DNA from 3 places in the Bacillus sp. SIMBA_154 genome. Region 1 is predicted to be linked to each of the others. Evidence: riboswitches for the same ligand, from Rfam matches in the RefSeq annotation. Region 1 holds a riboswitch; each other region holds the start of a gene.
The links. Region 1 has a riboswitch for S-adenosylmethionine ahead of R0K30_RS06020 (methionine biosynthesis PLP-dependent protein). Riboswitches for the same ligand answer to the same signal wherever they lie in the genome.
Positions count from the first base shown of each region.

Region 1 (3,146 bases):
TGACTTCATTCAAATCCGTCATGTCCACGAAGGTATGCTCAATACCAAATCTCGAAAGGACTTGCGTGATCATACGGAATGTTCCGCCGTACACATCTCTTGTGACAAGGACGTGATCTCCCTTTGATAAAAGAAGAAAAGCGGTTGAAATGGCCGCCATGCCTGACGCAAAGGCAAGACCTCTTGTTCCTCCTTCTAACGCTGCAATGGTATCCTCTAATGCTTGACGTGTAGGAGTTCCTGATCTGGAATAGTCATATTGGCCAAATTCATCAAAGCTGCTTTGATGAAACGTGGACGCATGCTGAATCGGCACACTGACTGCACCTGTTGAACGGTCTGTTTTAAACGCATTATGAACAAGTTTTGTTTCGAGTGTCCAATCGTGTGTGGTCATTTGGCATGTACCTCCTCTTTCACTTGTGATAATGACTGTTTCAGATCAGCTTTCAGGTCATCCACATGCTCAATCCCAACAGAGAAACGGAGCAGTTTGTTACACACACCGTTTGCTATGCGAATCTCTTCTGGAATGTCCATGTGCGTTTGCGTGGCAGGATACGTAATGAAGCTTTCGATTCCACCAAGACTTTCAGCAAAACAAATCGTTTTCAGCTGCTTTAAAAATGGATTGACCCAGTTCTCTTTGGCTACACGAAATGACAGCATTCCTCCCTTGCCTGGGTAAAGAACATCTTGAATTTCAGGCTGCTCCTCTAAAAAATCCGCTAACTCCTTCGCATTTGCCTCATGCTGACGCATTCTAAGGGCCAATGTTTTCATTCCTCTCATTAAAAGCCATGAGTCAAATGGAGATAGGACCGCTCCGATGGCGTTTTGATGCTGGAACATGTCTTCAGATAGCTGCTCTCCTTTTGTGACCACAAGCCCGGCAAGGACGTCGTTGTGTCCGCCTAGATATTTGGTTGCGCTATGAATGACAATGTCCGCTCCAAGCGTAATCGGCTTTTGCAAGACTGGGGTGTAAAAGGTGTTGTCGACAATGACCAAAGCGTCATGCTCTTTTGCAATCTTCGCTATTTTTTGAATATCCGCTTCCTGCATGAGTGGATTTGTCGGCGTTTCAATAAAGACGGCTTTTGTGTTTGGCGTGATTTTAGAGCGTAAACAGTCTTCATCTGAAAAATCATCATAAAGAAAACGCAAGCCGTATTTTTTCCATTCGTTTTCAAACAAACGGTATGTTCCGCCATATAGGTCTGATGAGACAATGAGTTCATCTCCGCTCTCAAATAGAGCCATGATCGTTTGGATCGCTGCCATTCCCGAACTGAAGGCAAAACCGGCCGTCCCTTCTTCGAGTGAAGCAATCGCATCCTCTACAAGCTGTCTTGTTGGGTTTTTCGTTCGAATGTAATCAAACCCTGTTGATTCACCTATGCCTCTATGTCTGTATGCTGTTGAAAGATAAACGGGAGGACTGACTGTGCCAGTCGCCTCTTCGCTTCGGTTTCCAATTTGCGCTAATTTCGTTTCCACATGTTCTGTCATTTGACACCATCCTAAGTAAAATCTGATTTCAAAACAGAAAACCCCTTCTTCATAAGAAGAAGGGGTTTAATCGCTTCCTCTTATCTTCCAAGCAAAAAAGCTGCTTGCTGGATTTAGCACCTTGGTACATCACGTGACGTGATGCATACCGGTTGCTGAGGTTTCAAAGGGCCAGTCCCTCCACCTCTCACGATAAGAATGTGTTGTCTGTCTGTTCTAATTCTTAATACTGTAACGTATTAAAACTCATTTTTCAAGGGGAATTGTAATGATTAATTAAAATTTTCTGTATTTTATAATAGAATGGATGTCAGCCGATTTGATTGCATGTTAGCATATAGGAACAACGCTGTCTTTCATGTTACAATGAATGGAAACGTTTCACTTGTGATGAATTTGGTTAGCTGGAGGAATGGATTATGGTGAAGAAAACAGGAATCATTCAAGAAGAAACCTTACAGTCAAAAGAACTTGGGACGGACATGACCGTTTTAATCTATTTGCCAGTCAATTACTCCCCGCTTTATACATATCATGTCATCATTGCACAAGATGGTCATGATTATTTCCGCTTAGGTAAAATAGGCAGACAGGCGGAAGAATTGATGCAAAATAAAGAAATAGAACGCTCGATTATCATTGGTGTTCCTTACGAAAATGTCACTGAAAGGCGAGATACGTATCATCCAGATGGCACAAAGTTTGAGGCGTATAAACGCTTTTTGGCAAATGAACTTGTCCCTTATATTGATGAACACTATCCAACGTATCAAATTGGGTCAGGACGTACGTTCATTGGTGATTCACTAGGCGCTACGATTTCACTCATGACAGCCATTGATTATCCTTCTTTATTTGGCGGGCTGATTTTGCAGTCTCCATACGTTGATGAGTCGGTCTTAGAAGCCGTCAAACAGTCAACAATACTTTCTCATTATGCCATTATCCATCAAATTGGATCGGAAGAAACGGCTGTGAAAACAACAGATGGCCAAGTGCTTGATTTTATCAAACCGAACGCAGACTTAAAGGCCCTTCTTGAACAGTCTGGTGCGGATTATTTATTTGAGACATTCGAAGGGGATCATAAATGGACGTTTTGGCAGCCACTCATTGCCCCTTCGTTAAAAAGAATGCTCCCATATTCGTTAATCAACTGAATTTTGTTATAATAAACAATAATAAATACTTTCTTAATCAGGAGGGAACATGATGAAATACGGAGTTGTTATATTTCCATCAAAAAAATTGCAAGATATTGCGAACTCTTATCGGAAACGTTATGATCCGAACTATGCACTCATACCGCCTCATTTAACATTAAGAACACCTTTTGAATTAACGGATCTAGAAGCAGCTGAGATCGTTTCAACCTTGCGAGAGTATGCAAAAAATGCTTCTCCCATTGCCTTACGTATTAAAAAATTCAGTTCATTCGCTCCTGTAAACAACGTCATTTATATGAAAGTAGAACCGAACGAGGACTTAATGGGTCTAAATGAAAAATTGTACACTGACCCACTTGCTGGCACACCGGAATATGCATTTGTTCCGCATGTAACAGTGGCTCAAACATTATCAGATGATGAGCATTCAGACGTACTTGGCACATTAAAGCTGAGAAAGATTGATCA
Region 1 covers NZ_JAWJBV010000002.1:500,532-503,677, forward strand. The annotation lists gene metC (cystathionine beta-lyase) at 1-397, opposite strand, end outside; gene R0K30_RS06020 (methionine biosynthesis PLP-dependent protein) at 394-1,512, opposite strand; SAM riboswitch class I at 1,590-1,711, opposite strand; gene R0K30_RS06025 (alpha/beta hydrolase) at 1,932-2,672, shown strand; gene R0K30_RS06030 (YjcG family protein) at 2,725-3,146, shown strand, end outside.

Region 2 (3,146 bases), on a different contig from region 1:
CTATGGGACAAAAGCTCCTGCTGCCATTGAAGACATTGAAATCAAAGGAAATACCGTTGAAAAATTAAAACTTGGCTTCAGTGAAGCCCTTGTGTTAAACGGGAACGTCAAAAAATTTCGCGTGACACATAACACGGTCAGGCACACTGATAATATTGGCATTGATTTAATTGGTTTTGAGAATGTAGCCCCATCTAAAAAATATGATCAGGTCAGAAATGGTGTCGTATCTAGAAACAAAGTATATGAGATTACGAGTTATGGGAATCCAGCTTACGGCAAGGACATCTCCGCTGGCGGAATTTATGTGGATGGCGGGAAAGACATTGTGATCGATCATAACATCACACATCACAATGACCTTGGGATTGAAGTCACAAGTGAACATAAAGGGAAAGTGGCGGATCGCATTCGCATCGAGCACAATCAAGTGTATCTAAACCGTTATACAGGCATTTCAATTGGCGGCTATGACAAGAAGCGGGGCGGAACAACAAACACGACCATCTCACATAATATTTTGTACAAAAATGACACAGCCGGCCTAGAAGGCGGTCAATTGCTCATGCAATATCAAGCAGTGAACAATCGGATCACGAATAATATCATGACAGCTAGTAGATCGCATTACTTAGTCGTGAACCTTTATCAAGTGAACCAAAAGAATACATTTCAGAAGAACGTCTATGATGACCGCAAAGGTGCGAAAGCATCACAGTGGGTATGGCGCGGAAAATGGATGGAAGGCTACAAAACGTATCGCTCCAAAAGCGGTCAAGATAAAGGATCAGTACACCTCAATCCACATTATGTGAATGAGAAAAAATATGATTTCCGTCTGAAGAAATCTTCACCTGCCAAGAAAATCGTCGGCAGTTAATCAAATCAATGACCATGCACATATCATTTTAGAAATATTCAAAAAAGTCATTGACATTGATGGGACATCGCATTAAAGTAAAGAAGACATTTCAACTAAAACAAATTTCATAACGGATCTCTTATCAAGAGAGGCAGAGGGACTGGCCCTATGACGCCCAGCAACCGTTTCTATTTTTAGAAATTGGTGCTAATTCCTGCAAAGCTGTTACAGCTTTGACAGATAAGAGAGGAAGACTTCCCGATACATGTTTCATGCAACGGTGATCAAGCCTCTCTTCTTCAAGAGAGGCTTTTTTGTCTCTATTTTAGAAGCAATCCATTGGTTTACTGGCGTTTTCTTACTTTTTTACCTAGTTTTCTGATGTGATAAATAAAATAACTGGAGGAGGAACAGCAATGAAACGTAAATATTGGACATCATCTCTTGTATTATTGACGATCCTAACCGTCCTATTAGCAGGCTGTGGAGCAGGATCAAGCTCAGGCTCAAAGGCGAATGCGAACGAAAAAGTTTCCTTTGACAATGTACCGAAGCGCTTTGCAAAGGGACAGGGAGCAAAAATTAAAGTCATCCGCAAAATCGGCGGAGACGATCATACGGCTCAGTTTCTAGCTGGAACAAAGGCAGAAGGTGAAGCGCTAGGCTTTACGGTGGACGTGTACACAGCAAACGGGGATACAGCGAAGTTCCATGATGCGATCTCTCAGGCGCTAGAAGAAAACTATGATGGCTTTATCATCTCTCATGGGGACGACGAGGCGACAGTCGCTGATGTGAAAAAGATCACAGCGAAAGGCATTCCCGTTGTGGCGTTTGATTCGAATCCTAAGCTGAAGAACATCAAAGGGGTCACAGTGACGTCACAAGATGACGAACAATTAGCAAAAAAATCATTAGACGCTCTCGTGTCTGATTTTAAAGGAAAAGCAAATATTGCGTACCTCTGGGTAGATGGGTTCCCGCCAATGGTGAGACGAAACAAGGTGTACCAAGAAACACTCAAACAGCATGCAGGGCTCAAGGAGCTTGACCGTTTTGGCATTGCTTCCTCTGATACGTCTGTTCAAACACAAAATGCAGTGGCTGCCATGCTGAATAAGTATCCAAAGGGCAAGCTTGACGCTATTTTTGCCACGTGGGACGCATTTGCTATTGGTGCGGCAAGAGCCTTAAAGGAAGCAGGAAGAACAGAAGTGAAGATTTACGGTATTGATGTGTCAAACGCCGATCTTCAGGAAATGACAGCGAAAGACAGCCCATGGAAGTACACAGCAGCGGTTGATCCGAAGCTCATTGGTGCAGTTGACGTGAGGATTCTTGCGAAGAAAATAGCTGGAGAGAAAACACCATCTTCCTACGACCTTGAGGCCTCTCTCATTTCACAAAAGCAGCTTCAACAAGCAGGCAAGGCCATCAATATGGTCAATCTTGCGGAAGAAGTAAAGGGGTTCGGTTCATCTACTGCTTTTGAAGAAGATTGGATGAAGACCTTGAAGAAACATTATGCAAAATAAACAACGTACACTCTCTTTCCATAGAGGGTGTTTCGTTTTTCAAATGACGATCAATAGACAAGGAGGACACCTATGACTTCGCCGCTTGTTTGTATGGAGAACATTTCGATTGAATTCCCTGGGGTTAAAGCGCTGGATCAAGTGAATTTCACATTAAAAAAAGGCACGGTCCATGCGCTGATTGGAGCGAATGGTGCTGGGAAGTCAACGTTAATGAAAGTTCTTTCTGGCGTTCATTCGCATTTTGAAGGAACCATCCACATCAATGGCAAGGCTGCATCGATTCAAACACCAAAGGAAGCGGCCTCATACGGTGTGCAGACGGTCCATCAAGAAGTGGATACGGCTCTTGTTCCCTATTTAAGTGTTGGTGAGAACATGATGATGCATGAGATTGAGAAAAAATCATTTGTCCGCTGGAAAGAGCTTCATCGCAAGGCGGCTCAACTATTAAAAGAGATGGACATCGACATCTCCACAAAACGTCTTGTGAGTGATCTGACACTTGCAGAAAAACAGATGGTGCTCATTGCCAAGGCCGTTTCGATCAAATGCAGCATTTTAATTTTAGATGAACCAACCGCTCCGCTTAGTCATGCGGAAACAAGCAAGTTATTCTCAATGATTGATCAGCTGAAAAAGAATGGAACGGGCATCGTTTTTATCTCCCATCGCATGCCCGAAATTTTCAACATCTGTGATGAGCTGACTGTGATGCGAAATGGAACCGATGTGGCGGCACACCTCGT
Region 2 covers NZ_JAWJBV010000021.1:38,665-41,810, forward strand. The annotation lists gene R0K30_RS19255 (right-handed parallel beta-helix repeat-containing protein) at 1-880, shown strand, start outside; SAM riboswitch class I at 999-1,109, shown strand; gene R0K30_RS19260 (sugar ABC transporter substrate-binding protein) at 1,279-2,397, shown strand; gene R0K30_RS19265 (sugar ABC transporter ATP-binding protein) at 2,470-3,146, shown strand, end outside.
Region 2: it holds a riboswitch for S-adenosylmethionine, as region 1 does, so the genes downstream of both, R0K30_RS19260 (sugar ABC transporter substrate-binding protein) here and R0K30_RS06020 (methionine biosynthesis PLP-dependent protein) in region 1, are expected to answer to the same signal.

Region 3 (3,146 bases), 100 kb from region 1:
CAGAAATTTGCTTTTCTTTCATCGTATGGGCTGCCATGTTATCTGTGATGAGCGTCACATCCACACCGCCCTGCATCAGCTCCCATGTCGTCAGTCGAGCGCCTTGAAGAACAGGGCGTGTTTCACAAGCATAAATGTGAAGATCAAGATTTTTCTTTTTGGCTAAATAAAAAGGAGCAAGCGCTGTTCCGTAACGGCTCGTTGCGATGGAGCCTGCATTACAAATGGTCATAATACGGTCACCTGATTTAAAGAGCTGGAGAGCATTTTGACCAATTTGCCTGCATGTTTCTTCATCTTCGATTTGAATTTGAATGGCTTCATGGACAAGATCTGTTTTGGCTGCATTCACCGAAGCAGCACGCTCAATGCGCTGAATCAGTCGGTCTAATGCCCAGGCAAGGTTCACAGCTGTTGGACGAGCACTGTTTAAATATTCTTTTAGTCGAGCGACTTCTTGTTGAAAGACATCAATTTCTTCTGTATCAATTCCTTGAGCACTCAGCGCCAGCCCAAAAGCTGCTGTAATGCCAATAGCAGGTGCTCCGCGCACTTTTAACGTCACAATCGCATCATACACATCTTCTTTAGTAAATAAATGCTCAAATACGGTTTCGGCCGGTAATTTTTGCTGATTCAAAATGTTAATATGGTTTTCTTCCCATTCGACGGAACGGGGAACTTCAAATTCTTTAGACAAAACCCGTCACTCCTTTACAGACTGCTGGAATAATGCGACGAGGTCAGACGCTGTTTCCACTGCATGATATTGTTTAATGAATGTTTTTCCGAGCGTAAGTGCTGCTTTTTTCTGCTGAATCCGTTTAGTTGATGATGGAATCGCATCCAGATCAGCCGCATGAGCAAGCCCAATTGTTCGGCGAACAAGCTCACAGCCGGCAAAGCCTGTCGCTTCTTTTAAAATACGGTCAAAGGTTGTTTCTAAAAAGCTGTCCGATACACTAAACGCTTCAATGCTGTCTTCTTTCCAAGCCTTTGTGAACACTTCTTTGAATGTGGCCCATACATTGACAACATGAGCAAAAAGGTGCTGCTGATCCTGTTCATTCTCATGAGATAAAGCATTCAAGAACAGATTGGCAATAAAGTGTCCGATATCAAATCCAAAGGGACCGTAAAAAGCGAATTCTGGATCAATGATCTTTGTTTCAGTCTCGCTTGCAAAAATACTTCCTGTATGAAGATCTCCATGAACCAGTGTTTCAGCTGAGGTTAAGAAAATGCGCTTTAGCTCTGCTGCTTTTGCTTGCACGGCAAGATCCGCCCACAGCGCTTCGGCATCTTCTCTTAATTCCTCTTCGAAGTCATTTGTTTCACTATTAAAGAAAGGGTCTGTGAAGACGAGCTTTTCTGTGATGTCACAAAGATCAGGGTTCGTAAACTGCTTCACGAATTGTTTTTTGATTTTAGGATTTGTGGCAAAGTCAGATGTGTAAAATAGTGTTTTGCCTAAAAATTCACCGACATGATCTGATAAGTGCGGATATTGTTTTCCGGCAATTAGCCCTTTTCTGACGATTTCTAAGTGTGATAGATCCTCCATTGCTGTCACAGCAAGAGCTGTATCAGAATAATAGACTGCTGGTACGAGGTGCGGCGCATATTCTGACTGCTTAATCAGTACAGCACTTTCAATTCTTGCACGGTCTAATGTAAGCGGCCAGCTCTCCCCAACCACCTTTGCATAAGGCAGTGCCTGCTTGATGATCAATCCTTTTTCACGTTTGTGATCAAAAATATGAAAGACGTAATTTAAATTCCCGTCACCGATTTCAGTACATGTCAAATGACTGCTTTCTTTGATCAAACCAAGTCTAATCGCCAGTGCAACTGCCGAGCTCTCTGTTAATTCTTCATATGATGCCGTAAGTGTAACCAATTGCTTCCCCTCCAAATCATATAAAAAAGCCTCTTTCTCCTGAGAGAAAGAGGCTTGATAGCGTGTATGCTCTAAGCCTCTCTTATCTCTCAGCACATACGTCTGATGGAATTAGCACCGTGCCCTATAAGACAATTGTCTTGGCGCTTTACTTGCTGCGCCCCACTTCACAGTGGTATTAACGGTCGGTTGCTGTTGGGGTCAAAAGGCCAAATCCCTCGCCCAACTCTCGATAAGAGAAATCAATATGTCATTGTTTTGTCTGCATGCATTTCTTAATTCAAGATATTATCAGAGCTGCTCTTCACATGTCAATCTTTTTTCAAAATTGCTTTACAATTCATAAAACAATCCATTACAGTGAGTGTATTGTCACGTAACTTGAATAGAAGGTGAAAAAAATGGAATTCCAGCAATCAGATGTGTTGAAACATTTACCGAAACAGTTTTTTGCGTCGCTTGTCCAAAAAGTGCAGAAAAAAGTGCAGGAAGGAGCTGATATCATAAATTTAGGCCAGGGAAATCCTGATCAGCCAACTCCTCCGCATATTGTAAAAGCCATGCAGGAAGCGGTAGCAAAGCCCGAAAATCATCAATACTCCTCTTTTCGCGGAACAGCAAAACTAAAAAAGGCCGCCGCAGCCTTTTATGAAAGAGAATATGGTGTCACGCTTGATCCGAAGACAGAAATCGCCATTTTATTTGGCGGGAAAGCGGGACTTGTTGAGCTGCCGCAATGCTTACTGAATCCGGGTGATACGCTGCTTGTCCCAGACCCTGGTTATCCTGATTACTGGTCAGGCGCTGTGCTTGCTGGAGCTCATATGGTCACCATGCCTCTTCTTGAACAAAATGATTTTTTACCTGACTACCATCTATTGCCTGAGGCTGATAAGAAACAGGCAAAATTGATGTACTTAAATTACCCAAACAATCCGACTGGTGCCACTGCAAGTCGTGCATTTTTTGAAGAAACCGTTACTTTTGCGAAAGATCACAAATTGTGTGTTGTCCATGATTTCGCATATGGCGGCATTGGATTCGATGGAGAAAAGCCGGTCAGCTTCCTGCAAATAGATGGAGCGAAAGAGACGGGTATTGAAATTTACACATTGTCCAAAACATATAATATGGCCGGCTGGAGAGTTGGTTTTGCAGCAGGAAATCCCTCTGTCATTGAAGCGATCGAGCTTTATCAGGATCATCTGTTTGTGTCACTGTTTAAAGCTACTCAAGATGCAGCAGC
Region 3 covers NZ_JAWJBV010000002.1:397,988-401,133, reverse strand. The annotation lists gene mtnA (S-methyl-5-thioribose-1-phosphate isomerase) at 1-700, opposite strand, end outside; gene mtnK (S-methyl-5-thioribose kinase) at 707-1,900, opposite strand; SAM riboswitch class I at 1,981-2,138, opposite strand; gene R0K30_RS05460 (pyridoxal phosphate-dependent aminotransferase) at 2,302-3,146, shown strand, end outside.
Region 3: it holds a riboswitch for S-adenosylmethionine, as region 1 does, so the genes downstream of both, mtnK (S-methyl-5-thioribose kinase) here and R0K30_RS06020 (methionine biosynthesis PLP-dependent protein) in region 1, are expected to answer to the same signal.